One region of the Bacillus sp. mrc49 genome, then DNA from elsewhere that is predicted to be linked to it. Evidence: riboswitches for the same ligand, from Rfam matches in the RefSeq annotation. Region 1 holds a riboswitch; each other region holds the start of a gene.
The links. A riboswitch is a leader RNA that binds a small molecule or an ion and turns the genes downstream of it on or off. The one in region 1 is predicted to bind cyclic di-AMP.

Region 1 (10,313 bases):
ATGAAAGAATCGGGATGAACATTTCCTTAGTGGCGGAACGTATCAATTCGCCGCCTTTCAATTGTTCGCCTTTTAGTGCCATCCTTCGATAAATATTTTCGATTACCACTATTGAGTCATCGACGACTCGGCCAATTGCAACAGTCATGGCTCCCAATGTCATGACATTAAGTGAGATATCCATTTGTTTGAGCACCAAAAGGGCTGCCAACAAGGATAGTGGAATCGAAATGACGGAGATTAGGGTCGTTTTGAAGTTTCTTAGGAAAAGCATGATCACTATGACAGCAAACAGACAGCCGAAAATGGCCTTGCTAATCATTGTTTCGACAGAGTCTTTAATCGGTTTTGCTTGATCAAGCGTAGTATGTATGCCCACGCCTTTAAATTCATCTTTAAACTTGGAAACTTGGTCTTGCACTTCATCGACAATGGCGACTGTATCGGCATCAGGCGATCTTGTAACCTGTATTCCAATTGATTCGCTGCCATTTGTCTTCGAAATGGACTCAGCCTTACCGATGATTTTCACGTCGGCAATGTCCGATAATTTGACACTTTGCATTTGGGGAGCAGTTGGTGCCGTTCCCGGGGCCGCTTGATTAGCTTCCGCTTGCCCCTGTGCCGGTGCTGTTTGTGCTTGTGCTCCGCCAGTTAAAGGGATCTTAATGTTTTTCAAGTCTTTTAACGTGGAGATGTTACCGTCAACCACGATCGTTTTTTCTTTATCGTCAAAGTTATATAAGCCAAGCGGCATGTTGACATTTGCGGCTTGAATGACCTTTTTTACGTCCTCTTCATTGAGTCCGTATTGTGCCATCTTTTTTTGATCGAATTCAAGGCTGCCTTCATTAACTTGTTGTCCTGAAATCGTTACGGATGTCACCCCGTCGATTCCTTCAAGTTTAGGAACTAACACATCCTCAACATTTGTTGTCAGGGCAGGCAAATCAGAATCCTTATCGGTTACACTAAGTGCGACAACCGGAAAAGCATTCAATTCCAACTTGGAAACGCTTGGATCATCCACGCCATCAGGCAGTTCAAGCTTCTCCAATGCTTCTTTCACATCTTTTACAGCATCGTCCATATCCGTATCATAATCATATTGCAATTGGACGGAAGAAACATTGGCCATGGAAGACGAACTGACCAATTCTACTCCTGATAGATTGGTGACTTTTTGTTCAATTTGGTCTGTGAGTTTATCGGCTACTTCCTCAGGTGCAGCCCCGGGATATACGGTGGAGATGCTGATCAAAGGGGTGGAGATGTTTGGGATGGTTTCTTGTTTCATGTTTAAACCGGAATATAAACCTGCTGCAACGATGATGATTGTAAGCAACCAGATTGCCAGTTTATTCTTTAAGGAAAATTTGATTATCGAATTCAAGCTTTGTACCCTCCATACATAATATTGTGACCAGCCGGTCATAGACTCAAATATATAGCATATTAATTACGATTGCAACAGATAGTAATCCGTAGTTATATCATTGAGATTTCAAGGGTTTTGAGATACAATGTGGATGAAGTGACTGAATGGTCATATAGGGACAATATTTAAAGGATAGGATGGATCTGATGAATGAAAAACATAAATTGATCATAGATAAATCGGTAGAGCTTTTCTCGGAGAAGGGCTATCATTCTACCTCGGTTCAAGAGATTGCCGAAAAGTGCGGGATAGCAAAGGGGTCTTTTTATAATTATTTTAAATCGAAGGAAGAGCTGCTCGTATCCATTTTCAAGTACTTCTATGAAGCGTTGACGGACGCTTTGCTCGATTGGGAACTTGATGTTTCTTTATCCAATAAAGACAGGTTCCTAGGGCAAATTTCCGTTCAAATTGAACATATGACGGGGAATACCAACTTAATTCAAATGCTGATGCAGGAACAGATGGTACATATCAGTAAAGAATTGGATCAATTCTTGCATTACATCCATGAAGAAGGGATGATTTGGTTCCAGCGTAAAATTACGGAGTTATACCCGGAACTGCCTGCAGAATTTCTGCCGGACTGCACAGTCATGCTGGATTCATTGTTCAAAGGATATATGGGCATCCTCATGAGGAAAAAAGATGCTTTTGAAGTGGAATTATTCCCTAACTTCTTTTTGAATCGGCTGGATTCGTTAATCGCAAGCCTGCAAAACATGGAAGACCCACTATTGAAGCACTTTCCTTTGCCGAATTGCACGTTGCATGACATTAATCCAAAAGAGGAAATCCTTTTGATCATCACTAAACTTTTGGAAATGGAAACCCAAGAAGAAGGAAGGAAAGCGAGTAAAAATACGAAAGCATTGAGTGCGATTCAAGAAGAGCTATCTAAAGGTAAGCCAAGATCGATAATATTGGAGAGCCTTTTATTATTCTTGGAAAAAAGTGATAAGAAGGGCCCCTTATATCCAAAGCTTGTCTTAACGATGAAGGAATACTTAACGAATATATGAAAGGAAGGGGCGCAACGCCTCTTTTTTTTATAGTGTTCGTAAATTACATTTAGTCATGAGTGCGTTTCAAATGATATGGTTTAGGAAAAAGTATAGGTAGTGAAATGTGATTTGTTCATTATACGTATAGGGGGGAAGATCATGAGATGGAAAAAAGGAATGCTGATTTATAACGAGAATGCAGGTAATCACAAGCTGGCAAGAAACCTCGAAGGTTGTCTTCCGGTGATTGCACCACAAATAGATGAGTTCCTTATTATGAAAACCAAGGAAAAAGGCGATGCTCACCGTTTTTGCCTGGAATATGGGGAAGACATGGATGTAGTTTTCGTATTAGGAGGAGATGGAACGGTCCATGAGTGTGTAAACGGTCTATCACCACTTGCGAAGCGGCCGTTGTTCGGTGTTTTACCTGGAGGGACCTGCAATGATTTTTCCAGGACGTTAAACATTCCCCAAAATGTTCGCCAAGCTGCGGAGGCCCTGGTTAATGGCAAGGTTCGTCCCATCGACATCGGGGTGGCCAATGATGTGTATTTCTCTAATTTCTGGGGAATTGGACTTGTTTCCGAGACCTCGAACAATATTGACGATCAGGAAAAAAACCGGTTTGGAAAGATCGGTTACTTATTAAGCGCGATAAGGACGATTGGAGATAATGAAGGCTTCGAATTCAAAGTCGAATATGATGGGAAACAGATGGAAGGGGAAGCGCTCATGATTTTGGTCATGAATGGCTCATTCATCGGGACCAATGTTTTGCCTTTTCCGATGCTGAATCCTGATGATGGGAAATTAGGCGTTGCCATTTTGGAAAATGCAAACTTTAGTACTTTTTTAGAATTAATAACGATGAAACGTGAATGGTCCGAAAATCTAGGTTCGAATTCGGGAGTGACTTATGTACAGGGCAGTAATTTAACTATTGAAACGAAGACGCCGCTTGATGTGGACATGGATGGAGAAAACTATAGCAGTCAGACTCCTGCGGGAATTAAGGTGCTTGAACACCATTTATCGGTATTAACCCCAAGTTAGAAAAGAGCGGGGGTTAATTATGTGTTTTTTGTTTTAATGGTTCCTTATATCTGCAATTGTTTCCAAAATAAGATAAAATATTAGAAGAAAGATCAATTTTTGCAGGGGGAACACATATGGTTTACCAGGTAAGATTGTTAAAGGGCATTTTTGAGCCTGACAGGAGTCGTTATCAGCTGCAAAATGCTGAGGCGGTCACTCGGCTTGGAAGTAAATTGCTATTGTTATATTTTCTTAGTCTTATTGTATTTGCCATTGGTGGATATTTTGGGATTGGTTCCGAAACCTTTTCCAAGCAAATCACGACGATGAGTATGAATGAATTCGAAGCGGGAAAGCTGCTGATCATGGGCGGCAATTTGATTGCCGGTCTCCTTTACCCTTCTTTATACATATTTTTAGCGTCTCTCTATTTTTGGATTATCGGGGAAGTCCCATACATAAAAGTAGTAATCGTTCAAATGATCCTATTTTGCTTGCAGTTATTGGAAAAGGTTTTGCTGATTCCGATGTTCATACTGTTACATGTAGGAAACGATGGCAATCCTTTTTCACTCGGAGTCATAAGTCAGCATTTTCTCAGCAATGATTACTTTATACATGTTTTCAGTGAAATCACCATTTTTCAATTGCTGATTATATCCCTGCAATACTTCTATATAAAGGGATTTTCAGAACGAAATCATTATTTGATTTTTTTATTGGTTGCGCTATTCTATTTGGTCACATGGTTTGCTAAAGCCTTTTTGGCATACATACATGTGGGAGTATTTGTCTAAGGCGGGTGAAGGGGAATGAAAGGGAAATGGAAGATAACCGCGGTCTCCGTTGCATCGATCGTTTTAATAACAGTCAACATATATCTTATTGAAAAGAAAGAAAGCAAAGTGGAACGAACCGTTTTCGTGGAAAACTGGTCAAAGGTAAAAAAAGATACCATTACGGATACCATTCAAACAAAGGCGATTGTGAAGCCTGCAGAAGTGCATGATATTTATTTCGATGCCAAGAAAAATGACTTCCGGAAATTCCTCGTAAAAGAAGGGGATGTGATTACCGCTGGCGCGTCATTGTTTGAGTATACGACAACGGAGCTTGATGCGCTTAAAGCGGATCTATCGGCGGAGAAGACGGCTGCTGAAGGAGAAATTTCAGGGATCGACCAATACATAGCGAAGCTGAGGGCATATCAAGGGAATCTGGACCGTGATCCTGATAAAGCGGTCATTGATGATTCGGTGGAACAAAAGTTGAACATCGATATAACAACGAGCTCCTCGGAGCTTATTAAAAGTAACATCGAGCAAGAAATGTACAAGCAAGAACTCGAAAAAAGCCGTTTGAACGAAAAAGTGAAGATGTTGAGTACCCAGTTAAGTTCAATAGAGACACAGACCAGCGCGGTCGAGACGACAAGTGAGGCTGACGGCATAGTTAAAAATATCAACAAAAACCTTAATAATCCCATCATATCGATTGCTTCGGCAAATATGGGAATTGAAGGGGATTTCTCCGAAAGCGAAATGAAAAAGGCCAAAGTGGGCATGACTATAAAGGCAAGCGTCCCCGATCTAAAAAAGGAATTAAAGGGGAAAATAAGCCGTATCCATTCGTATCCGGCAGAAGAGCCAACACTAACAAAAGATAACCGTTTTCCATTTCAAGCGATGATCGAAACGGAAGGTGAAGAAATTGAGCCGTTGACGGTTGGATCCAAGGTCAGCCTATCCGTTATAACCAATGAAAAGGCGGGGGTACCTTCTGTCCCTGTAGGAGCTGTTCAACAAACCAAAAAACCGCATGTCTACAAATTGACGAAAAAAGGCTATTTGGATAAACAATACGTGACGTTGGGGCTGAAGGCTGAAGGAAAAGAGGAACTTATAAAGGGACCTGCAGTAGGAGATGTCATCCTGATGGAACCGGAGAAAGTGATGAAAAACCATTCTCATTTCATTACGCCCGTTCACTTCGAAAAAGTGAAGACTAAAACCTACAAGAAGTTCACCACTAGGGAAAAGGTAAGATATTTATTGCTAGGAGTCCTTGAAAAATAACTAAATTCCTTGTGTGAAGGGAGTCTGAATAATATATCGGTATAACTATTTTGGATAAATATAGAAAAGGAATTTTTATATAATCGGTCTACTATACTGAATTTTCAGACATTTTTAAAGATTTTTTATATGTTCGACAAGAATAAATATTTACAGATTAAAGTTTTTAGTATAATATTTTATTATAAGTTAATTCGCTTAATCTTATTCAAGAACGGGGGACCCAACTTTGTGGATTTAATCCGCTAGGGGTGAATTCAGAAATGAAAGGGCATTTGTGTTTCCAATTCCTAACCCGACAGCTAACCTCGTCAGCGTCTTTAAGGGAACATGTGTGAATATTCACGCCAATAAGAAATCGACACATGAAGTGTCTTTTTTTTCGGCGTAAAGATAGAGTTTTTCAAAAAAAGAAAAATTACTTTCTTTCTATTAGTATCTGTTTCCCTTACCGAGACAAACGTTTTTGCATCAAAGACTTTATAGAAGGTGAGGAAAGTACATGAAGAAAATTAAATTAAGTTTAGCAAGCCAGATCTTCATTGGTTTAATTCTAGGGATAATCGTTGGAGCCATTTTTTATGGTAATGCGACAGCTCAAAACTTTTTACAGCCATTCGGGGACATTTTCCTAAGAATGATCAAAATGATTGTTGTACCAATCATTGTGTCAAGCCTGATCGTTGCAGTTGCGGGCGTAGGTGATTTGAAAGCTGTAGGTAAATTGGGTGCAAAATCACTTTCATACTTTGTAGTGGTAACCCTTACAGCGATTGCTGTTGGTCTGATTTCAGCTAATATCATCCAGCCTGGTGCCGGTGTGAATATGAATAATCTGGAACAAACAGATATCTCCACATATGTTGATACAGCAGAAACGAAGCAGCATGAATCATTTGTGGACACACTCGTTCACATTGTGCCGTCCAATCCAGTAAAAGCCATGGTAGAAGGCGATATGCTGGCAATCATCTTCTTCTCCGTATTGTTTGGACTAAGTATCGCGGCCATCGGTGAAAAAGGTAAACCAGTATTCCGTTTCTTCCAAGGTACAGCAGAAGGAATGTTCTACTTAACCAATATGGTCATGAAATTCGCTCCTATCGGGGTATTTGCCCTAATTGGTGTGACCATCTCCAAGTTCGGTTTGGAATCTTTAATTCCGTTAGGGAAGTTAGCGCTTTCTGTATATGGAACCATGATTTTCTTTGTTATCGTCGTTCTGGGGCTTATTGCAAAATTTGTAGGATTCAACATCTTTACGTTAATTAGACTTCTTAAAGCGGAATTGATTCTTGCGTTCTCTACTGCAAGTTCAGAAGCCGTTCTTCCGAAAATCATGGAAAAAATGGAGAAAGCGGGATGCCCGAAACATATTGCTACATTCGTTATCCCGACTGGATATTCATTCAACCTTGATGGATCGACATTATATCAAGCATTGGCAGCTATCTTCATCGCTCAAATGTATGGAATTGATTTGAGTGTTTATGAGCAAGTTACGTTAATGCTTGTACTGATGATTACTTCCAAGGGTATTGCAGGCGTACCGGGTGTATCCTTCGTCGTTCTTTTAGCTACATTGGGAACAGTTGGTATTCCTGTCGAAGGTTTAGCATTCATTGCTGGTATCGACCGTATTCTTGATATGGGACGTACGGTAGTCAATGTAATCGGTAATTCACTGGCTGCAATCGTCATCTCTAAATGGGAAGGTCAATTCAACCCTCCATCCGCCGAGGAATTAAAACAAGTTTCTTAATAACGAAAATCCAGAGTGAAGGTTCACTCTGGATTTTTTTTAATTTAAAACGCGGCTTCGTCTATTCATAAGCGGACGACTGCAAAGACCCCCGTATCACACAAGGTCTCAAATGCTCCTGAAATCTTACCATCACACCAGGCGAATTGGGTCATTCCGATTCAGAGGTATTCTGCAGATTGCCTCGGCTTCATCCTTATCATGATTAACCATTTTTTATAATGTGGATATTTAAATGTGCGGAGTTTGTTCATTATATAAAGGTGAAAGTGTAGTGCAAGTTTCCGTATTTAGTGAGGGTGAATGAATATTCTCGGTTATATAACCTACGTCAAAACCAAAAAGTTTGTTAAAATAACAGTATTGATTGCAAGTTCGGAGGGGGTCTGGTTATGAAGAATGTTAGCGATGATATATTATATATGCATATGCAAGCTTCCCAACGGTTTGTCCTATTTAACGGACTCAACTTTCGGGAGTTTTCCTATTCACTGCCACTTGCCTTGGATTCCATCTTATTATTGAAACATCAATTCGATGGTGGGGAATACAATTTGAACGTGCTGCTTGAGAGTGCTTCGTCACAGTCCATCGCCAAGCTTCTTAAAGAAAACGTCCGCTCATATGGTGATTTTTGCTGGGTCGACTTTGAAGAGGAGGAAGGGCTGAATGAGCTGGAAGGAAGGGAACTGGCGGAGCTTTTATATCTAGGTCATACCAAGACCCATTTGCAGCCTCCTTTTTTTCCTAAATTGAATAACCAACTTGCGTACCTTGCACAGGACGATGGATGGTTCAATAAGGTCTATTTTCGATCTCTTTCAACATTTTATATGATGTTGGGAAGTTTAATCCCTCTAAAGCTGGAGCTGCTGAAAGTAGAGCGGACGTGGCTCGGAGTCCGAAAGAAAAAAGAATTAACGGCCATTCCCCTTGAAGTCATTTCCGCCTTGATTCCGATACTTGCCGAGGGCATCGTTTTTTCGTTTCGAGATGTTAAGTATTCAAGAGCGAAAATAGAAATTCCTGTATGGGCCGTTGGTGATTATTTAAACATGGACGAGATGCATGAGGACTTTTCAGACCGAAACGCTGGGGCGCCGGATGTCTTCATCACTTTCAGCAGAAAGGAAAAAATATGGGATTGTGTCATCAAAAATGATTCCTACAAGTGAGATTCTCGATCTTTTCATTCTTTAGTAGTAAGACTTACTATCTCATGCATACAAGATAAGAGGGGGTTCAGTGAACGGCTGCCCTTAGAAATGATTGGAAATGCACCGATGATGGAAGTTTCGCTTTTCCCGTTTTAGTGTAAAATGATACAATGAACATGGTTAAAAGAATATTGGAGGGTAATAACTCATGAAAACTAAACTTGGTTTGCTTTATGGTGGAAAATCTGCGGAGCATGATGTTTCAATGCAGACAGCTTTAGCGGTCATTAAAGCTCTCGATTTAGCAAAGTTTGATATATATCCGATTTACATAACAAAAGAAGGTTCATGGATAAATGGACCGAAATTGACGGCACCTGCCGAGAATGTCGCGGCTTTGACTTTTTTACCTGAAAAAACGACTTCCCCGCTGGCGCTGCAAGCACATTCAACTGATGAAAATAGCGAATCGACTGGATATGACGTCATTTTCCCATTGCTTCACGGACCAAATGGAGAGGACGGCACGGTTCAAGGAATGCTGGAACTGTTAAATCTCCCTTATGTAGGGAATGGCGTATTAGCGTCGTCAGCTGGAATGGATAAGGTTATCATGAAAAACATCTTTGCCCACGCTGGACTTCCTCAAGTGAAATACACGTGGTTCATTCGCTCTGAATGGGAGGCTAATAAGGAAGCTGGCATTAAAAAGGTTCAAGATGAAATAGGGTACCCTTGCTTTGTTAAACCGGCGAACTTAGGTTCCAGTGTCGGCATCAGCAAATGTGATGATGCACATAGCTTGGAAAAAGCGGTAGCTGAAGCTTTCCAATTCGACCGGAAGATCATCATTGAAGAAGGGGTCATTGCTCGGGAAGTGGAGTTTGGCATTCTCGGCAATGACGATCCCGCTTGTTCGGTGGCAGGGGAAATCATCCCTAAAAAAGACTTCGCCTTCTATGATTACTCAGCAAAATACGAGGATGGCAATTCCGCAATGGTCATCCCGGCTGAGATAAGCGAAAGCGAATATGCTGCATTATCCGATATGGCAATAAGAGCCTTCAAGTCATTGGATTGCTCGGGATTGGTCAGAGCTGATTTCTTCTTGACCAAAGATGGTGAAATTTATATTAATGAAGTGAATACGATGCCAGGATTCACTCCTTACAGCATGTTCCCATTACTGTGGAAGCATACGGGAGTCGACTATCCAGCGTTGATTGAAAAACTCGTGAAGCTCGCTTTGGAACGCCATCAAGAAAAACAGCAAATCAAATATACCGTCTAATCATCAGATGATGTATAAGTTATCTCAACAAACCGTCAAATGGTCATTTTTTTGATGGGTCCAAATTAGCAGGAGCCGGCAGTTAACTGGTTTCTGCTTCATTTGGTTAATGGGTGGGGGATAGGTTAATGTTTCGAAGAATGTAGGAGGAACAAAATGATAAAGAGAACGTTAAAACAAGTGCATGAAATGGCAGCTGGATTGAATGATATCACTTCATTTCAATCCGTAGCAATTGAAGGGGTCACCATTGATTCAAGAAAAGTTAAAGAAGGATGCTTGTTCATTCCGCTTAAGGGGGGGCAAGTTGACGGGCACCAGTATGTCAAGCAGGCTTTGGCGGAGGGAGCTGCAGCTTCTTTTTGGCAAAAGGATGTTCCGAATCCACCTACCGAATTACCATTAATCATTGTCGAAAATACGGAAAAAGCACTTCAGGAATTAGCGCGTTCCTACCGTTCTCAGCTGAATATAAGGGTCGTGGGGATTACAGGAAGCAATGGGAAAACCACGACGAAGGATATGACGGCAGCGCTGCTTGCCACTAC
Region 2 (10,313 bases), on a different contig from region 1:
GATGTAAGGGGAGCCCTTAGATTGGCTCCGAGTAGGATAATTCCGATGATGAGCAGTCCAAGTCTGGTATTACTATTCTGTTTGTTTTGTTCTAGCTGATTTACCGCTTGTTGCATGGCCATAATATTCCTCCGTACTTAGTCTATGAATTTTTTGAAATGTGCAATGTATCCATTCACCGATTCGATTGCCCGCTCCACATCCTGGTCGATGATGGCTTCAACTAGCTTGCAATGGATGCTTAAGTGTAAATTCGCATCAGGGCTCATCCCAGCGATTTGATGGATCGAATCATGCAAGGAATCCTCCATATGTTCGTACAAGTCAATCAATAAGCCATTATGTGAGGAAGCCATGATCGTTTTATGCAACAATATATCCGCTTCCTCATATGCCCTTAGGTCCTTTGCTTCTGCCGCTTTTTTGCAGGCTTTTATGTGAAGCCGTAATTTTTCGATATCTTCTTGATCCCGTCTAGTGGCAGCCAATTGGGCTCCCTGTCTTTCAAGGGCATGACGCACCTCTAACGTTTCAAATAAACTTGATCGTTGGATCCTTCTTTGAAACGCGATGCCCAAGGCACTTGATGATTTGACGAATGTTCCTTTTCCTTGTTGCGTAACTAAAAGTCCTGCATAAACAAGAGATCGTATCGCTTCTCTTAATGTATTTCTGCTTACATCGAATTGTTGGATCAAATCCATTTCAGGCGGAATCTGACTTCCAATCCCCCATTCTCCGGATTCGATTAAAGTCTCGATTTGGGAAACGACCTGCTCGACAAGTGATAAACGATTTGTTTTGGATATGGACAACAAATACACCTCAAATTTGTAGGATGATTGGTTCATTGGATATTTTAACATATGTATGGTGAAAATATAATAAAAAGGCAGGATTATCAGGATAAAATCTTCGGGAATTTCAATTTTGGGGGATAAGTGGATAAAATAAAGAAGCCCTGAAGGAAATTCAGGGCTTCTTTTCCATTCATATTCGAAACGGAACATCCTATTTTATATCTGTTTTCTTTTGTTTGATGATGAAAGAAAGTAGGATAAAAATAGATAGTGTTACAAGGCATACAATGGAACCGATGATATTTTCTTTATTAAAGATAAAGGCCAAAAAGATAGCGCTTAAAGCAGAAATGGCAATTATCGTTGTATAGGGGTGCCATTTAACCCGGAAACCTTGTTTAATAGTGTAATGCTTACGAAGTTTCAACTGCGCGGAACAAATACTGATCCATAATAATAAAACGGTGAATCCCGGAATGGCCATAAGGTAGCTTAATATCAGATCTGGATACAAATAGGATAAAAAAACACCAGCTAATATACAAATTGTTGTTAATAGTATCCCATTGAGGGGGATGCCCTTTTGGGTCGTTCGCTTGAAAACCTTAGGTGCTTCTCCGTTCTGGGAAAGACTGAATAATGTCCGTGAGGTAGCATAGATGCCGGAATTGGCCGCCGATAAGACTGCTGTCAAAAGAACGAAATTCATTATATCAGCTGCTCCTGGAAGCCCGGATATCTTGAAAACCTGAACGAAAGGGCTTACTTCATTGCTTACCTGATTCCACGGAATGACTCCACAAATGATAAGTATTGGCAAGATGTAAAATAGCATTACCCGCAATACGGTTCCTTTGATGATTTTTGGTATGACGCGCTGGCTATCTTTTGTTTCCGTAACGGCTATACCGATTAATTCCGCCCCGCCATACGAAAACATCACCACTAAAAGTGCCCCTAATATCCCGCCAAATCCTTTTGGGAAAAAGCCTCCATGTTCTGTGTAATTAGAAAATGAAGCCGAGCTAGGAAAAATGCCAAGCAAAATCAAAGCCCCCAAAATGATGAAAGCAATTAACGTTATTATTTTAATACCTGCAAACCAGAACTCGAGTTCTCCATAGTACTTAACCTGAAACAAATTGATCCCGATTACTACTGACGCGCAAAGAATACTTGTCAGCCACAAGGGGACATCAGGGAACCAATATTGTAGAAAACTTCCGGCTGCGACTATTTCCACAATGATCACGATGATCCAATTGAACCAATAGAGCCAGCCTACAATGAAGGACAATTGAAAGCCAAATGCTTTATTAATGAGATGCTGTACGTTCAAATTAGGAAATGCGGTTGCCATCTCCCCTAAAGCTGCCATTACGATGAATAATAGCAGTCCTCCTATTAAATAGGCGATCACGACACTTGGGCCGGCCATATTCAATGTATCGGAACTTCCCTTGAAGATGCCTGTTCCGATCATTCCAGCCAAGGCCATAAACTGGACATGCCTTGGCAATAAACCCTTTTTTAAATCTTGATGCGTCTTTTCCATTTGATTCAGGCCCTTCCATTGTTATGTATACAAACCAATCTTTTTTAATTGAACGCTTTTAAGTGCTAAAGAACTATATTAATATATCATGATTCGTAAAAAAGTCAATTTATCCAGTGGTGAAAAAAATTCCACTCCGGCAACTTTATTATGTGGAATTCTTATCTGTAATAAAACATCTTTTGGTGGGACGCGTGTGTACGCTGAATAATAAAAACCGGCCTTTAATAGGTCGGTTCAGATCGTATCTATGAAGAATGATGCGGCAGTTAATGCCATGAGATCATTCAAACTTATCTATAGGAGCGGAAAGCGACTGTCTGTTTTCAGTTTCTCGCACAGTCTCAACATCCTTTTGAAATTCTAAAAATCCGGAGTATACTTGCGCAGCCATCCCTAGATATGGCATTTCTGTGTGAATGATACCCATTCTGGGTGAATGATGCATATACATTTTTTCATCCCTCCTTTTGAAATTAAGATGACCATAAAAGTAAGGACGTCAAGAAGTGAATGAACTTTTCCCATTGCTTTCATGAACCGAAACATTAAGCCCAATGGACGCAAGTTGTGAAAAAGTGGACTACGGTATGGACCTGGTGGGAAATTGGCGGGGGGAATATGGATACGCTGGCTTGTCATCTAAGGCTAACGCAACTATATGCCCATGAAGTGGAAAAAACATGCTTACCTTAAACAAGGCTTAGGATCGCGTAGTATCATCCTTGCTCGGTTTGATGATGACTACTTTATCATTCTATGAGGATAAGCTAAAACGGTTTGGACGAGTCGTCAAAGAAAGGCAGGCCAGCCAAAAAATCTCCGGTTGAGTTAACCGGAGTTATCTTATAGGACTATGGATATGTACGAAACATCCAGAAGGACAGGGGAAATTCAACTTCTTTCTTCATCGTCCAAATGTTGGAGTCGATGCTTATTTTCATTTAGCGGTCCTCCAAATTGTTCATTGATTTCTTTAACCACTTCATCTAAGAATTCATCCGATATGATCGGCTTCATCGTATTTTTGGGCATAACAATCACGGTCATCCTTTCTGTATTTGCTGGGGTTGGATCACGTAGGAATCATAGATTATCAACATAACCTTAGTTGAAAAAAATTATTCTTTTTACATGAAAAATTTTCATTTACTTTTCCAGTTCACGGGAGTATGATAATCAACAGTTTCATATTTCTAAATCGCTTAAACCATTTGGTGCGGGGGACCCGTTATTGGGATTATTGTATAATCCAAGGGGTGAATCCTTCCAAGGTAGGGCTACTCTTAGGTCCGAATCCGACAGCTAACCTCGTAAGCGTTATATGAGAAGGAAGGTGGAGCTTGTTAGACAAAAAAATGATGTCTGCAGGTCTATTTAGTTATGACTTGCAGGCATTTTTATTTTTTTTCTGGTTTTTTGCTTTAGCAGGGTAACCTAAACTTATTACTTAAACTTGGCGGGTGAATTCTTGATGTTATCATCAATAAAGAGGTTCTTGATAGGGAGACCCTTAAAGTCAAATGCACTTGGTGATCAAAAGCTTAACAAAACAAAAGCATTGGCCATATTATCTTCTGATGCGCTGTCTTCCGTTGCATATGGCCCGGAACAAATATTGATCGTTCTGATTACGGTCGGTGCTGCGGCTTTTTGGTATTCCATTCCAATCGCCATCGGGGTCTTGATCCTGTTAACGGCGCTTATCTTGTCCTATAGGCAAATCATTTTCGCTTACCCTCATGGCGGGGGTGCCTATGTCGTTTCAAAAAACAATCTTGGCATAAATCCAGGGTTGATTGCTGGTGGTTCATTATTGGTGGATTATATATTGACAGTGGCCGTGAGCGTTTCTGCAGGCACGGATGCCATCACGTCCGCTTTTCCCAGCTTGCATGCTTATAATGTCGTCATTGCCATCATTTTTGTGATCTTGCTTACCATCCTTAACTTAAGAGGGGTGACAGAGTCGGCTTCGGTATTGGCCTATCCTGTCTATCTATTCGTTTTAGCATTATTCATCCTGATTGGGGTGGGACTGTACAAAATCTTGACGGGCGATGTCTCACCCGAATTGCATGCTTCGATCGGAACCCCAGTCGCGGGCATCAGTTTATTCATCCTGCTGAGGGCATTTGCATCAGGCAGCTCCGCCTTGACAGGCGTCGAAGCGATTTCCAATGCGATCCCTAACTTTAAAGATCCAGCACCGAATAATGCAGCCAAAACTTTAATAGCGATGGGCTCGTTACTAGCTGTCTTATTTACGGGGATTGTATTTCTGGCCTATTATTTAAGCATTGTTCCAAGCGCAGAAGTAACGGTGGTATCCCAAATCGCCGAAGAAATATTTGGACGGAATTTCATGTATTTCTTTATACAAGGCACGACGGCATTGATCCTGATTCTTGCTGCCAATACCGGGTATTCCGCTTTCCCGTTGCTAGCGGTCAATTTAGCTAAGGATAAGTTCATTCCAAGGATGTTTACGATAAGGGGAGACCGCTTAGGTTATTCCAATGGAATCATCATCCTTGGCCTTGCATCGATTATCCTGATCGTCGCTTTTGGAGGGCATACCGAGAATCTCATTCCCCTTTATGCAGTAGGTGTTTTCATTCCATTCACCTTGTCGCAGACGGGCATGATGGTTAAATGGATCAGAGAAAAGCCTAAAGGCTGGATCGTGAAGTTAACGATAAATTCTATTGGCGCGATGATTAGCTTTATTGTCACGATCATTTTCTTTTTAACTAAATTCGTTCATGTTTGGCCTGTATTGATCTTCCTGCCAATCATCATTTTCATGTTTCATCGCATAAGGAGACATTATGATGCGGTGGGCGATCAATTGCGCATCACTACCTGTGAGCCGACTCTACCCATCCAAGGAAATGTTATCATCGTTCCTGTTGCCGGCATCACACATGTAGTTGAAAATTCATTGAATTATGCCAAGTCCCTTTCTGCAGATCAAATCATTGCCGTATACATCTCCTTCGAAAGGGAAGATGAAAAGAAATTCGAAGAAAAATGGAAGAAATGGCAGCCGGATATCAGGCTCGTCACGCTACATTCCTACTACCGGAGCATCATTCAGCCATTGACTAAATTTGTGGATACTGTTGAGCATAAGGCTAGAGAATCCAATTATCAAGTAACAGTGATCATCCCCCAATTCATTCCGAAGAAGGGTTGGCACAATATTCTCCATAACCAATCTAGTTTACTGATTCGTGCCTACTTACTTTATAGAAGGAATGTAGTGGTTACGACGGTTCCGTATCATTTGAAGAAATAATTGTCATATCATCATATAGAAGCAACCCACTCAGGGTTGCTTCTTACTGTAGGCAAACTCGATGAAAATTTGGGTTTGTCTGCAGTTTTTTTTGTTATTCCTATTTTGATTTGATATGTACGATGAACGTACCCTTGCACTACCCTCAATTTATAGTTATTCAGAAAACCTATTTCCACAGCTTTGGGTGGTTTGTACTTTATGCGTTTCAATTCACTGCAGGGATCTCGCGCTTCCGTTGAACTTCGCTCTGTGTGAACACGAAGAAGGAATCTCCAATGAATTTCCTTGCCCTGAAGATGATCCTTATCTGGAGAATTTGATTGGTCATGCTTTCCCGATCCAATGTCAACGTGGAATGATAAATTCATATCATCACTATACCTAGTTTAGGTATGTTTTTCCTTATTTATATGTTTGGTCCAGTCAAATTCTGCTTTGGGAAAATGTTAGGTGTTGTTCGATGTAAAGGTTCTCTTTCATAAAGTTTTTCTAATAAAAGGAAATTGTTCGTGCGTGTCGAAATCTTAAAAACAATGCATCCGTGAGCAAATGTGAATGACATAAGCGGATAGTGAAGTGAGGGTGCTGCAATAGATTCCATTAAGCTATCTTCACCCGGTGGGTCCATGAGTAAGCTCATGATGCTTGCATAGCCGGGTGCATCTGAAGAAGTCTTCGGCGGTTAAGACTATATAAAAGGGGAGTGAGGAAAAAATGAACATTATTCAGAGTTTCAAAAACCTTGATTATTTTCCTTTCCAACCGGAATTCGAGACACTTACGGAATATTATATAGAATATAAACAAAGGAATTCAATCCATTCCACTACATTATTCTATCAATTCAAAATTAATCGCGATTTAAATCATCCAATGTCCGTCGTTCCGGATGGATGCATCGATATCCTATTTTGCTGCAATCCCATAAATCCCTGCGCACATGTATGCGGGACCGTCCTCAAGTACAAAACGATCAACTTCCAGGCTAATTGTGACTATTTCGGTGTCAGGTTTTTGCCTAAACAGGAAACCCGGCAGTTTAGGTATTCCATGAAGGAAATGATTGATCGTCAAATTCCATTAGCCGATATGATAAAGATCGATCCTTCCATTATGGAAAGGATAATTAATGAAAGGGATTTTCGTGGAAGGATTAAGCTCTTCACAGAAGAAATGGGGAAGGAGATATTTTCTAGTAATGAATTGCCGGCAATGATCGATTATTCCTTGAATAAGATTTATTTATCAAAAGGTAATATATCAATGAACCAATTGGCTGTTGAGACCGGATACTCGTCGAGATATTTGCGAAAGCAATTCGATGTTCATGTAGGAATGCCACCTAAGTTATTCAGTCAAATCGTCAGGTTCCAAAATTCCCTGCATCTGTTTCTCAACAAACCGAACCATTCTGTATGGGATGTAATTAATGAAAGTGGGTACTATGATCAATCACATTTGATCAATGAATTTAAAAGATTTGGTTATCGTACTCCCAATAAATTCCGTTTCAAGGAAGGTATCAGTCCATCCTAATTGGGCCATGAGATATATCGTGATATCAATGACAAGATCCCGTTCGTGGTGGCGAGGGTCTATTTTGTCGGTTTGAATCATCAGTGTGCAGCAATAATATTCTGAATGTTCCGTTTTTTACAATATAAAAAGCGCCCGTGCCCTTATTGTTTAATGTAGATATGATTTTGTGCCTTACATATTCAATTTACGAAAGGGGAAGCGGATGATGGGGAAAAACTATCAACTGTTCATTGATGGGAAATGGGTTGATTCGTTATCAGGAAAGACATTTGAATCACTGAATCCTGCAACTGCCGAGGTAAATGCCATCGTTGCCGAAGCTGGTAAAGAAGATGTCGATTTAGCCGTGAAATCTGCACGAAAAGCATTTGAAGCAGGACCGTGGGCTAAAATGGCCCCGGGAGATAGAGGAAGATTACTAAATAAAGTGGCCCAGGCGCTGTGGGAGAAAGCAGATAGGCTTGCTGAAGTTGAATCGCAAGACAATGGCTTGCCAATCAATGAAACGAAGTTTATTGCAATGCCAGCGATGATAGATGTTCTGGAGTTTTATGCGGGATTAACCAACAAAGTACAGGGCAGCACCCTTGCTTCTCCTCATGACCGGTTCAACTATACTTTGAAGGAACCCATCGGCGTCATTGGGGCGATAGTACCTTGGAACTTTCCGCTAATGTTGACCATGTGGAAGCTTGCTCCTGCTTTAGCAGCAGGGAATACGATCGTCATCAAGCCAGCAGAGCAAACTCCGGTGAGTATACTGGAAATGGTGAAAGTCTTTCAGGAAGCCGGTATTCCTGACGGAGTCATCAATGTCGTCCCAGGATATGGGAAGATAGCTGGTGATGCCCTCAGCTCACATCCGGACGTCGACAAAATCGCTTTTACAGGTTCTACCAATACGGGCAGGCTGATCATGCAAGCGGCAAGTAAGAATTTAAAACCAATTAGTCTTGAATTAGGAGGTAGATCACCCAATATCGTGTTTGACGATGCCTCCATCGAGAATGCAGTGAATGGTTCCATGTTTGGAATCTTCTTTGCTCAAGGTCAAGTTTGTGCATCGGGCACCAGACTTTTTATTCAAGAAAGCATATATGACCGATTCATGGAATCATTCGTGAAGAAAGCTCAGTCGATACGTGTGGGGAATCCATTAGACGGAACGACCCAAATGGGTCCGCAAGTTTCCTTGCAGCAACTGAACAAAATTGAGCAATACGTAGCGGAAGGCCTGGAACAGGGAGCTAATCTAGTCATTGGCGGTGAAAGAAACCTAGATGCAGGTAATGGCTATTTCTTCACGCCCACCGTTTTTGAGAATGTCACCAATGAGATGTCGATTGCCCGTGAAGAGATATTTGGTCCGGTTTTGTCGGTGATCAAGTTTAAGGATGAAGAGGATGCTTTAATCAAGGCTAATGACTCCTTGTATGGCCTTGCATCGGGTGTATGGACCAATGATTTAAAACGGGCCCACCGGATGGTAAGGGGGCTAAAAGCCGGGACGGTGTATGTTAACACATTTAGCATGCTGGATAGCGCCGCTCCCTTTGGCGGCAGGAAACAAAGCGGCTTTGGAAGGGAACTGGGGATCCAAGCGATGGATATGTATACGGAAACGAAGAATGTGTGGATCGATTTGAATGAAAAGGGCCTGAATTGGTATGGAGTCTGATGGTCGATGAAGGCAATGCCATATGTCACCTTGTTTCCTGGATGAAGAATTATGAACGGTCGATATCCTTGTACAAATAAATTTACGGTTGAAAACGAGCTGAGGTCAATCAACAAACAGAATGAGCCAGGCAAGTAAAAGGAATTGATGAAGTCAGCAATTTCTCGAGAACCGCTTGAACGATATATTATCCATAAGGAGAGGTTACGATGGAAAAAGCATCTAGCACAAAGATAGCGATGGTCGATCATCCGTTAGATCCATTAACGGCAGAAGAACTTAAATCGACAGTGCAAATTTTAAAGCGGGATAAAGGGTTGGATGATCAATACCGCTTTGCTAACATCAGTCTATTGGAACCGGCAAAATCGATTGTTTTGGGTTATCAAGATGACAGGCAAATCAACAGAGAAGCATTTTGCATCATTCTCCATAATAAAGAGGGAAGGACGTATGAGGCCGTAGTCTCTTTGACGGAGGATAGGATAAAGTCATGGAAACTGATTCCAGGAGTTCAGCCATCGATAATGGCTGATGAATTCATGGAGTGCCAAGAGGTCGTCAAAAGCCACCCAGAGATGATAAAGGCCTTTGCGAAAAGAGGGCTTACGAATATGGATAATATAATGGTCGATCCTTGGTCTGCGGGGAATTTTGGCTTGGAGGGTGAAGTGGATGTACGAATCGTCAGGGCTTTATGCTACTACCGCACATCATTATACGATAATGGGTATGCACGCCCCATTTCAGGGCTGTATGTGCTTGTAGACTTAAATAAGATGGAAGTCATCAAGATCGTCGATAAAGGAGTCATCCCCTTTCCGCCACTTGATGGGAATTATACACCAGATCAAGTGGGCAAATTGAGAGAGGATGTACAACCTTTAGAGATCATTCAGGTGAATGGGCCGAGTTTTACGACAAAGGGCCATGTAATCGATTGGCAGAAATGGAAGATCCGCTTCGGCTTCAACTCCCGTGAAGGTCTTGTACTTCATACGGTCAGTTACAATGATGATGGGGTGCAACGGCCAATCCTATATAGGGCGTCTTTATCGGAAATGGTTGTTCCTTATGGTGACCCAACAGAACCTGTGAATAGGAACAATGCTTTCGATGCAGGGGAATACGGCATCGGGATGTTGGCCAATTCATTAGAGCTCGGCTGTGACTGTTTAGGTGAAATCAAGTACTTTGACGCCGACCTAGTGGATAGTGCCGGGGATGTGGTGCAAATCAAGAATGCCATTTGCCTGCATGAAGAAGACTTCGGGATTGGTTGGAAGCATACGGATTGGAGGACAGGCCATGTTGAAGTACGGCGTTCAAGAAGATTGGTGTTATCAAGCATCTCGACAGTAGGTAATTATGAATATGGCTTCTATTGGTATTTCTTTCAAGATGGGTCGATACAGTTTGAAGTGAAATTGACGGGCA
Region 3 (10,313 bases), on a different contig from region 1:
TTCTTTGTAAGTAAAGAACCTGCGACAGCGATTAGTGCAATCATGGAAAAGTAACGGCCAAACAGCATGACCAATCCGGTGGATATATTCCAAAATGGAGTGTTATCCCCTAAACCTTCAAATCCGGAGCCATTATTAGCTGCCGAGGAGGTAAACTCATAAACAACCTGTGAAATTCCATGAAAACCCGGATTAGAAATAGCCGAAGTGCCCATTTGTGTAGCTAAAGCAATGGCTGACGGAACTAAGATGAATAATGGATGTAAAAGGATGGCAATGGCTATTAGTTTCATTTCCTTGCCTTCAATTTTCTTCCCTAAAAACTCCGGCGTACGTCCAACCATCAATCCAGCAATGAAAACTGCCATTATTGCGTACATAAGGATATTGACCGTACCTACTCCATCACCGCCGAACACACAGTTCAACATCATTTCTGCCAATGGCACTAGTCCGCCAAGCGGAGTAAGCGTATCATGCATATTATTGACCGTACCTGTCGTAGCAGCTGTCGTTACGGCTGTGAAAAGGGCACTCTGAGCGATTCCAAATCGAACCTCCTTGCCCTCCATACTTCCATTCTCTTGAGATATTCCCATTTTTTCTAATGATGGATTTCCATTTTGTTCACTGAAATACGTAACACTTAAAAACACAAGGAACGTTAATCCCATTGCCGCAAAAAGAATCCACCCTAGTTTTTTGTTTTTTGCCATATACCCAAACGTTAACGGGAGAGCTACAGGTATCAGGAACATAGATAGAATCTCTAAGATATTGGTGAAACCATTAGGATTCTCATAGGGATGTGCCGAGTTGACACCAAAGAATCCACCGCCATTTGTCCCTAAATGTTTAATCGACTCCAATGCCGCTACAGGTCCGCGTGCAATATTCTGTGTCGCACCTTCCAATGTAGTGGCAACGGCTGTGGGATCAAGGGTTTGCGGCACCCCTTGGGATACTAGGACAAGCCCGATTAAAATAGATAACGGCAGAAGCATCCTGGTGATGGAACGAATTAAATCCACATAAAAATTCCCCATACTGCGCTGCCCGGTCAGACCTCTGAAAAAGGCCATACAGAGCGAAAGGCCGGTAGCCGGTGTCGTGAACATCAAAAACATGATGACGACCATTTGTGATAAATAAGAAAGTCCCGATTCCCCGCTGTAGTGCTGCAAATTAGTATTGGTAAGGAAACTTGCAGCGGTATTGAATGCCAATAACGGATCCATATTGGCTATATTACTTGGATTACCTGGTAATCCGCCTTGAAAGCGAAGGATCAAGTACGAAATAATAAACATGACCATATTACTCAAAAGTAGGGCCTTAGCATACTGCTTCCAGTTCATATCACCCGTATGGATACCAGATAGTTTAAAAATGCCCCGTTCTATTCCCCCAAACATTCGATCTTGTTTGGTTGTTTCAAGGGAATAAACATTAACTAAGTATTTCGCCAGTGGTATGGCCAAAATAATAACGAGTGCCAATACCAGACCGATTTGTAAATAATCCATTTGCATTTCCTCCGTTTTGTAGCGATTAATATTTTTCCGGATAAATTAAAGCATGAACCAAGTACAACGAAAGTGCTCCAACAATAATTAATAAAAGCATGCTTCTACTCTCCTTTTTTTTCGATAACTTTGTTACAAAAATGGAGAAATCCAAAAAACAGCAAGAATGAAAAAGTTGTAAGTGACACCGATAAAAGATCCATCATCATCTCTCCTTCCAAGCGATGAATATGTTAAACAATTAAAATGGCTCACCCCCTTAAAGTTATTAGGTTCCGCTTGTTAGCAGCCAGTCATAGCTGTTACCGTCTGGTTTACTGACGATGACAAAATCGGCTCCCATTTTTTTATATAGACTGGAATTTCGATGATGATGAGTGACAACAAACAGCCTAAAATGTTTGAGCCCTGAAAAGATCCTCAAAAGATTAATTCCATCAAGTAGACAATTTGGGAACAAATAAATACAGCTATACTGGTTCGATTTATCAACCATTAATCCATCACAATCCTCCAGTTCTCTTGTCGGCATCAACCATTCTTCTTCATAATCTACAATTTCCAAGTTACTTGTATCCGTGTGGGTGGCTCCTATACTTCCCTTTACAGATTTGTATAAATCCCCTTTCCCAACAACCAATACTTTTCCCATGCAATCCACCTCATTACTACTTTTTGTGACCAAGTTTCAAGCTGCATACTTTCTGGGGAAGTGTAGCCTGCCAGTTGAAAACATAAAAAATAGACCAATGCTTACTTTTCCCCCATATATGCAGCCATGCAGTAGCTATCCATATCCGCGCGCAAATCAAAAATGATTCACGCACCGGTTATTGGATACGCTGCATTAGCAAACAAATATAATTGGAGAAAAAGTACTCATTGGTCTACTTAACGCCCAGCCAGCATGTGCTTCCTTTGCGTTCTGTCTTCCATGGTCCTTCTTCTTATGAAAATAGGCAAATTAAAAAGACCTACTTATCATTCAAGTTGCCTTTTGCCGTTTTCACAACAAAAAAGCCCCTTGATTAAGGCGGTCTCATGACCTCCTTCGCTTTAGCCGACGAAGTTAGCTGACGGGTAGGATGGCGAAAGATTCTCTCATCCTTTCTGCATAAGCAGAATTAACCCCAAAAAATTGGTTCCTCCGTTCCTGATCACCCAGGACTAAGCCGAATTGCAATTGTTGGTGTTGAATATGTTGTTATTCTAAGCTCGTTACCTGCCACTTGTAAATTAGCATTTTGGGGCGAATAAGACCAATTTTCCCACTTATTCTATAATATTCTCATTATTCCTTATGTTTCCTTATGATATCACTAATTTTCCCGTTTAAAAAAACTTATTTTCTTTATAAATCTTACTATTTCAAGTTAAGAATCATTTTTTCGAATGTTATTGACAAGAATCAGGCCGGACATTATGATAAGTTGCATAAATTTGGAGAAAAGCAGGGGAGACAATATGGTGAATTCCAAAAAGAAACTAGAGGCTGAAATAAGTGCAGCCTTTATTACATTTCAGCGAGAGCTTATGGGCCGAGGTCCTCAAGAGGCGAAAACATACATTGTACAGGATATGGTCATTACCCGTTTTAAGGGAGTGCTGACTGTGGAAGAAAAACACCTTGTTTCCCAAGATTCCGGGCGGAGGCTAGTCAAAGAAATGAGGCAGGTGTTAAGGGAAATGTACAGTAAAGACTTCGAGGAGATCGTGAAACGGCTGACAAAATGCAACGTTCTTTCCAGCCATAGTGATATCAGCACGAAAACGGAGGAAAGACTGGAAGTGTTCATTGTAGATAGAGATCTTGAAAAATCCTTAGAATCCAAGGCATAATTTTGATCCTTCCTCTTCCGCAACACCCCAAATTACCAATTCAAACAAACCCAGAATGATAATCAACTGGGTTTGTTGTTTATACTATGTGTATTTCCACACAGGTTTAACCCTTCCCCTTATTAAGGGATTTGAATTCCGTACTTGCATTATTATGGTTCTTTAAGTTCTTTTGCCATTTCTGGTTTATGATCGGCAACCACCAATACATCCAAATGGCGAACCGCACGAAGCAATTTTTGTACAACCGATCCTTTCATGATTTCTTCCAGCCTTTTTCGTGCAGATTGTCCGATAATAACCTGTGTTGCATTTTCTTCATATAATCGTTTAACCACCTCCCCAACTACTTTTCGTCGATGATGCGTTTCATACATGTTGAAATCCCCCCCAAGCCGTTCTGTCAATATTTTAAGTTTTTCTAATGTTTTTTCCTCCTCCTCTTTTAGAGGCGAATGGTCCTTAACGTAAGCGACGAACCATTGTGCTTTTAACCGATAGGCAATACGGAAGCCCCGCCGAATTAAACGTTCACTATCCGGACGCAAATTAACACAAACAAAAATAACCTCCTGCTTTCTCCAAGGTCCCCTTAAGGTCCGCTTTCTTTCCCATGACTCAAGCCTTTCGTCCACATCATCAGCTACCTCACGTAAAGCTAATTCACGCAGAGCTATCAAATTGCCCGTTTTGAAAAAATTGCTTAGAGCTTGATCAATTTTATCTTTGGCATAAATATTCCCTTCCAGCATTCGTTGCTGCAAGCCAATTGGTGACATGTCAATAAGTTCAATCTCTTTTGCGATACGCAGGATATGATCTGGTACTGTTTCACGAACGCGGACTCCGGTAATTTGTTCGACACTATCGTTTAAGCTTTCCAGATGTTGAATGTTCATAGTGGAAATAACGGAAATGCCCGCTTTCAAAATTGTTTCGACATCCTGGTGACGTTTTTTATTCATACTTCCAGGTATGTTTGTATGAGCCAATTCGTCAACAAGAACAACCTCAGGATTCCTTTTTAAAATCGCGTCTGTATCCATTTCTTCCAGCACTACATTTTTATATTGTATTTTCCTTCTCGGAATTAGTTCTAATGTGCCGATTTGTTCAAACGTATCCTCTCTTCCATGCGTTTCAAGAAACCCAATTACAATATCTATCCCCTTCCTTTTTAGTTCGTTTGCCTCGCGGAGCATCGTATAAGTCTTGCCAACACCCGGCGCAGCACCGATATACACTTTCATTTGCCCATGGCGGATCTTATCAATATGATCTATTACCTCTTCATTTGACAGGCGGCGATATGGATTGAGATTATGTTCATCCTTCCACTTGGCCGGGATCACCCTTTCACCACTTTTTCCCGTTCGGTCAGCGACGATAAAAACATCAATATTCCGGCTTTTTTGAAGTATCTTATTAATGATCGATCCGTGAATGATTTCCTCCCAACGGCTTCGTTTCGATTGACCCATTACGATTCTTGTAACATTTTTCTCAGTTGCATAATTTACTATTTCCCCAGCTACATCCTCTCCTGCAAGGGGACGTTCTTCAAATTCCCCACCTATTTTATGTACCAGCTTTTTAATAGATCTCCTGAAGGTTCCCTCCTCCTTTGACAATTTCTTAATGGGAGAATAAAGACACACCACATATAACTCCCCGCCCAGGCGTTTTGCCATTTGTTGCCCGCGCCGTATGAGTATGGATCCATTCCAATGGTATTGGACCGAAACAAGGACTCGCTCAGAAGCACCAGATGGCCCTATCAATCCTTGTTGTTCACGGTAATCATCTAATTCGTCGTTAACCTCTCCAGCTAAAAAGCGAAGGGAAAGCTCCCGTAATACGGCCAAATTATCTCGTCTGAATAATTCCCCCCTTTTTCCTTTCGCTTCTTTTTTTTGTTCGATTAAGTCATCTTGAAGGCGATTAAGAATTTGTTCCGGGGTAACGTCCAGAAGCTTCACCTCGTCTGCCATTGCAAGCGTATTATCTGGAACGCACTGGTCCACTTGAACCCTCACACCCAAAAGCTTTTCAGCTACCTCCTTCACACCCTCCAATTCATAGATGTTAATCGTTGTGATGACACTTATGTTGTAGCTCATTAACGTTAGCACATCATCTAATCTAGTCTTATTTGAGGCATCTGGACGGTTGCGATGGGCCAAGGTGTCCACAAGAACAACTTCAGCATTCCGTTCAATGATGGAATCAATATCCAAATCTTGTTTAAGGATCCCACCCTCCATCCACTCAATGGGTGCAATTCTTTCTAACGCCCCTATTTGTTCAATGGTTCTGGGGCGATCGGATGCACTTACTGTCCCTACTACTACATCAATTGCCTTTCTCTTTAATGCATTTCCTTCCAATAGCATATGATAAGTCTTCCCAGATCCGGACACTGCCCCCAGAATGATTTTCAAGCGGCCACGGTGAACTTTATGAATGGATTGTAAAAATTCTTCTGGTGATTTTCTGCGAAACTTCTCTCCCATTTTTTTCCGCTCCTTTTCCTTCAAACTATGTGAAAAAAAGCTTTAGCACCTTTCATTCTCAGAACCTTCCAATACATCATTTCACTTTTTAGTGCAGAACACTACAATGTAGGTGCAGCATCGACCATACAGGAACACCTCCAGAAGAATCGCCCTGCACCTAAAGGCCCTTTGTTACTTAGGAGCCCGACCGTTTCTATTTGCATCATTTCGGTCACACGAATAAATGTTAAAAAGAGACCTCGGTTCCTTTTCTTCCATGTGAACACAAGTGCATCATTACTCTAACCCAGATAAGAAAATGAATTCATGAATGTTATCTCGTCTTACTAATCGACAAAGCAAGGATAAAGTCCCGTAGGTATACTAAACGCCCAGCAAGCGAAATTGCTCCTTTCCCATGTACCAAGGTGAAAATTCACTGACAGCTGGCACTATTTCCGTCTATTCTACGTTTACCAAGGCTAGTTGTAAATCAATGTATTGAAAAATCTGATTTTGCTGGATTCCCCTTTTTTTCATATGCATATAACCACTTCCGTTCGTTGCACAAGCAAAAATAGAGATCCTGTTAGATTTATAGCCTTCTCGCAGAGAATTTATGATATTGTCTTTATATAGAAAAAACCATGAATTACATTTTAGCGAAAATGTAATCCATGGATACTTATGTTAACAATGCAGTTTGGCCGCCATGAAAGCAGCCTTCCAGATGATAGCATGTGCATGTAACACAAATGCCATTGTTTTGTGAGTCGTATCGTTTCTTTATGGTTCGCTTACCCTAACTGACGTTTAAATACTATACTGGCGAAGAAATAAGCGACGACCATGGTGCCGACGCACCAGGCAATCGCGATCCAGATTCCGTTACCAACAGATCCTTCATACAAAAGGGCACGTATCGAATTCACGATTGATGTCACAGGCTGGTTCTCAGCGAACGCACGGACAATTTTCGGCATGGTTTCGGTGGGGACAAAAGCCGAACTGATAAACGGGAGGAAAATCAGCGGGTATGAGTAGGCTGTAGCCCCTTCCATGGACCCCGCTGTCAGTCCGGGAATGATCGCCAGCCATGTCAGCGCCAATGTAAACAGCCCGAGTATCCCGGCTACCGCGAGCCAATCGAGGATTCCGGCGTTGGACCGGAAGCCCATCAAGAGTGCAACGAGGATGACAACCACGATGGTAAGCGCATTGGAAACAAGCGAGGTCAACACGTGTGCCCACAATATTGACGAGCGCTTTATGGGCATGGTAAGGAAACGCGCCATCAGCCCGCTCTTTACATCCGTAAACAGACGCACGGAAGTGTAAGCGACGCCTGAGGCGATGGCCATCAGCAAGATTCCCGGCAATAGATAATTGACATAATTATCCGTGCCGGCCTTAATGGCGCCGCCAAATACATAGACAAACAGCAGCATCATCATGATCGGCGTAATTGCGACCGTGATGATTGTATCCGGGCTGCGCATGATGTTTCGCATTAAACGCCCTAGCAATACCCCTGTTTTACGTTTCATTTACATCTCCTCCTTTTTGCCGATGATCGCGAGGAAAATTTCCTCCAATGTCGGCTGCTTCTCGATATACTCCACTTTCGCTGGAGGGAACATCTTTTTGAGTTCAGAAAGGGTGCCGGTCGAGATGATTTTTCCGCCATGAAGGATGGCGATGCGATCGGCCAATTGTTCGGCTTCCTCCAGATATTGGGTCGTGAGTAAGATGGTCGTGCCGCCGCCAGCAAGCTCCTTGACAGTATCCCAGACTTCTATACGCGCTTCGGGGTCAAGCCCTGTCGTCGGTTCGTCGAGGAAAATGACTGCAGGCGTCCCGATCAGGCTCATGGCGATGTCAAGCCGGCGCTTCATCCCGCCGGAATATTTGTCCGCGCGGCGGTTGGCCGCATCGGTCAGGCTGAATCTTGCAAGCAAATCGTCGGCGACATGGGCAGGATTGGAAATCCGCCGCAATTTGGCTATCATCATCAGGTTTTCCCGCCCTGTGAGCATACCGTCTAAAGCTGAGAACTGTCCTGTCAGGCTGATGCTTTGGCGAACATGATCCGGTTGACGCTGGACATCATGACCGCAAATATCTACTTCGCCGCCATCGCCCTTCAATAGTGTCGAAAGAATATTGACCGTCGTCGTCTTGCCCGCTCCATTTGAGCCCAGCAATGTGAAAATTTCGCCACGCTGCACCTCAAGGTCGACCCCCTTTAAGACTTCCTTGCCTTTAAAGGATTTTTTTAGCCCTTTTACAGAAATCACTGCATGTTCCATACTTTTTCCTCCTTATAATCAGCTCGGCAAGACCGCCAGCTATATCCGTAATCATCCGTAACGCGTCTTGCGGAGCTAGTTTGCCTATGTTCCTCTATTTAGTGTGACTGATAATCTGTATGACTTACTACTAATTGAAAATATAACTGAATAGCATAGGCAATACACATTCTCAATCAGCTATTCAGTCCATATCATTTATTAAATTTATTTTTTCCCAATCGATTAACGATAGTCTCATTTAAATCTTCACGATATTTGGCGACATAGGTTTTAGCGTTTGCCACTAGTTCGTCGGCAAAGGACGCCACGTCATCCCCTGTTATTTCCAGGACTTGCCTGCCTTCCGCTGCACCAACTTCGAACAAATCGATTAATTCATACTGCATGCGAAGCATATCCATCCCGTTACCAGCTGAGAAATTCCACATGTAGGCTTGAATTTTCTTAAACACAAACTGGTAATCCTCTGGAAGGGCATCGACCCGCGCCATCATCACCTTGTATTCTCTTTTATCACCAATCATTTTTTTGAACATTTCCATCATGTTATTTTTCCTCCTATTTTTTAAAGCTGAACAAAACACCTTAATATCTTACGGAATACTATATGATGCTAAATTGACTTTAAGACGTTGATTTTTGAGGAAACAAAAGCCCATTTTTCCCAAAACAATTCAAGTTCCTCGCGGCCGGCATCATTAAGTGAATAAAACTTGCGGGGCGGTCCCATATCTGACGGTTTCTTTTCTATGTTCACCAGTTTTTTCTTTTCTAAGCGAACGAGGATGGTGTAGACCGTCCCTTCCACGACTTCAGTGAACCCAAGCTCGTTCAGGCGGCGGGTAATCTCGTAGCCATAAGTTTCGTGGCGGCTGATGATTTCGAGCACGCAGCCTTCCAGCGACCCCTTCAGCATTTCAGTTAAATTTTCCATGTTCAGAGCCTCCTCTACTTAGTCTGACTTATATTAAGTATAACTCAGTACCGAGGAAAATTTTTCACAGTATAGCTTTTCTAATGATATGCTATTCAGTAATGAGTATACATGTGCATGGTTAAATCGATTTTTTTTACAGCCTAACGATTCAGTCGCGTTGGTATCCAGTGAGACTTACTACATGTATATCGTATCACTCAGTAGATATACTGTCAACAGGATACTCTGATTATTTTTTTACGGGCTATCTCCATTTTATACAGGCTTGTTTTGGGGGGACCTTTTATTTCCTCTTATGCTTTTTCCATGATTACATCGCCATTCATTTCCACATAGCAGCTGTAAATATAGGTTTCCAGGTTCGCTGATGTGTGGTCTTCACATACTTCGAATGACCAATTCCTTCCGAAAAAAATTTTACACGAATATCGTTATTTGTATTATCCTGCCCCCGATAGCTGTATAAAAAAGGCTGCACCGATCTTCAGGCAACACAATCGTTGGCTCAAGCAGAAGAGCTTACTTCATTTATTAAGAAGGTTCCACCCCATACATACCATGCATTCTAATATTTTAATGTTTCATTCACTATCGGAAAAGTTTTTTGGTTGTTTTATTTATAATAGCTACGTTGAATCCTTTCTATACACCCAATGCTTTACAATATCGTCACAACTGTTTATGCACAAATTCCCTGTATTTTGTAAAATCTTGGTTTTGATAAAACTGCTTTGCCGCACTGTTCCCTGACCAATAATCCAATTCCAATACGTCTATTCCCTTCTCGATGGCAATTTCTTCTATCCGTTTCATAAGGCTTGACCCATATCCCTTATTCCTTTTTGTATCGACTATGCTGATTTGATGTACATAAACGGACTTATAAGCTTTTTTAAATGGATTGTCGGGATATTCCCTTGTCTCTATCCATGCATAGCCTACCGCTTCGTCATTATCTTCCACCAGCAGGAAAATGAAACGTTCGTTTTGAAAGAGGCTTTTGAAACCAGCCTTCACATTCTCATGATTATATTCCTTAAAATGGGCAGGATATAAATTTGAGTGTAAACCGTGCACATATTCATTTAATTTAGCCACCAATTGGAAATCCTTCGTTTGACTGATTTTCATAACAATCCCCTCACCTATTTATATATTTCTTTTGAGCAACTCGCCCACTTGCATGGCTACGGATTCCATATCA

Region 2: it holds a riboswitch for cyclic di-AMP, as region 1 does, so the genes downstream of both, CVN76_RS11175 (APC family permease) here and CVN76_RS04995 (cation:dicarboxylate symporter family transporter) in region 1, are expected to answer to the same signal.
Region 3: it holds a riboswitch for cyclic di-AMP, as region 1 does, so the genes downstream of both, CVN76_RS12690 (hypothetical protein) here and CVN76_RS04995 (cation:dicarboxylate symporter family transporter) in region 1, are expected to answer to the same signal.

The regions. Positions count from the first base shown of each region.
Region 1 is NZ_PHNG01000517.1:773-11,085, forward strand. It holds partial or broken gene CVN76_RS04970 (efflux RND transporter permease subunit) at 1-1,393, opposite strand, end outside; gene CVN76_RS04975 (TetR/AcrR family transcriptional regulator) at 1,585-2,460, shown strand; gene CVN76_RS04980 (diacylglycerol/lipid kinase family protein) at 2,602-3,498, shown strand; gene CVN76_RS04985 (hypothetical protein) at 3,615-4,277, shown strand; gene CVN76_RS04990 (efflux RND transporter periplasmic adaptor subunit) at 4,293-5,555, shown strand; cyclic di-AMP (ydaO/yuaA leader) riboswitch at 5,741-5,887, shown strand; gene CVN76_RS04995 (cation:dicarboxylate symporter family transporter) at 6,058-7,317, shown strand; gene CVN76_RS05000 (hypothetical protein) at 7,710-8,492, shown strand; gene CVN76_RS05005 (D-alanine--D-alanine ligase) at 8,683-9,765, shown strand; gene CVN76_RS05010 (UDP-N-acetylmuramoyl-tripeptide--D-alanyl-D-alanine ligase) at 9,922-10,313, shown strand, end outside.
Region 2 is NZ_PHNG01000687.1:54,973-65,285, reverse strand. It holds gene CVN76_RS11190 (CynX/NimT family MFS transporter) at 1-122, opposite strand, end outside; gene CVN76_RS11185 (FadR/GntR family transcriptional regulator) at 138-815, opposite strand; gene CVN76_RS11180 (amino acid permease) at 1,012-2,355, opposite strand; gene CVN76_RS31430 (hypothetical protein) at 2,639-2,809, opposite strand; gene CVN76_RS30975 (hypothetical protein) at 3,250-3,390, opposite strand; cyclic di-AMP (ydaO/yuaA leader) riboswitch at 3,548-3,691, shown strand; gene CVN76_RS11175 (APC family permease) at 3,830-5,656, shown strand; gene CVN76_RS11165 (helix-turn-helix domain-containing protein) at 6,374-7,195, shown strand; gene CVN76_RS11160 (aldehyde dehydrogenase family protein) at 7,404-8,876, shown strand; gene CVN76_RS11155 (primary-amine oxidase) at 9,086-10,313, shown strand, end outside.
Region 3 is NZ_PHNG01000688.1:280,083-290,395, reverse strand. It holds gene kdpA (potassium-transporting ATPase subunit KdpA) at 1-1,526, opposite strand, end outside; gene CVN76_RS32380 (potassium-transporting ATPase subunit F) at 1,552-1,626, opposite strand; gene CVN76_RS12690 (hypothetical protein) at 1,795-2,178, opposite strand; cyclic di-AMP (ydaO/yuaA leader) riboswitch at 2,570-2,710, opposite strand; gene CVN76_RS12685 (DUF2294 domain-containing protein) at 2,991-3,365, shown strand; gene CVN76_RS12680 (universal stress protein) at 3,518-5,878, opposite strand; gene CVN76_RS12675 (ABC transporter permease) at 6,658-7,407, opposite strand; gene CVN76_RS12670 (ABC transporter ATP-binding protein) at 7,408-8,169, opposite strand; gene CVN76_RS12665 (DUF1048 domain-containing protein) at 8,364-8,717, opposite strand; gene CVN76_RS12660 (PadR family transcriptional regulator) at 8,786-9,106, opposite strand; gene CVN76_RS12655 (GNAT family N-acetyltransferase) at 9,779-10,240, opposite strand; gene CVN76_RS12650 (TetR/AcrR family transcriptional regulator) at 10,259-10,313, opposite strand, start outside.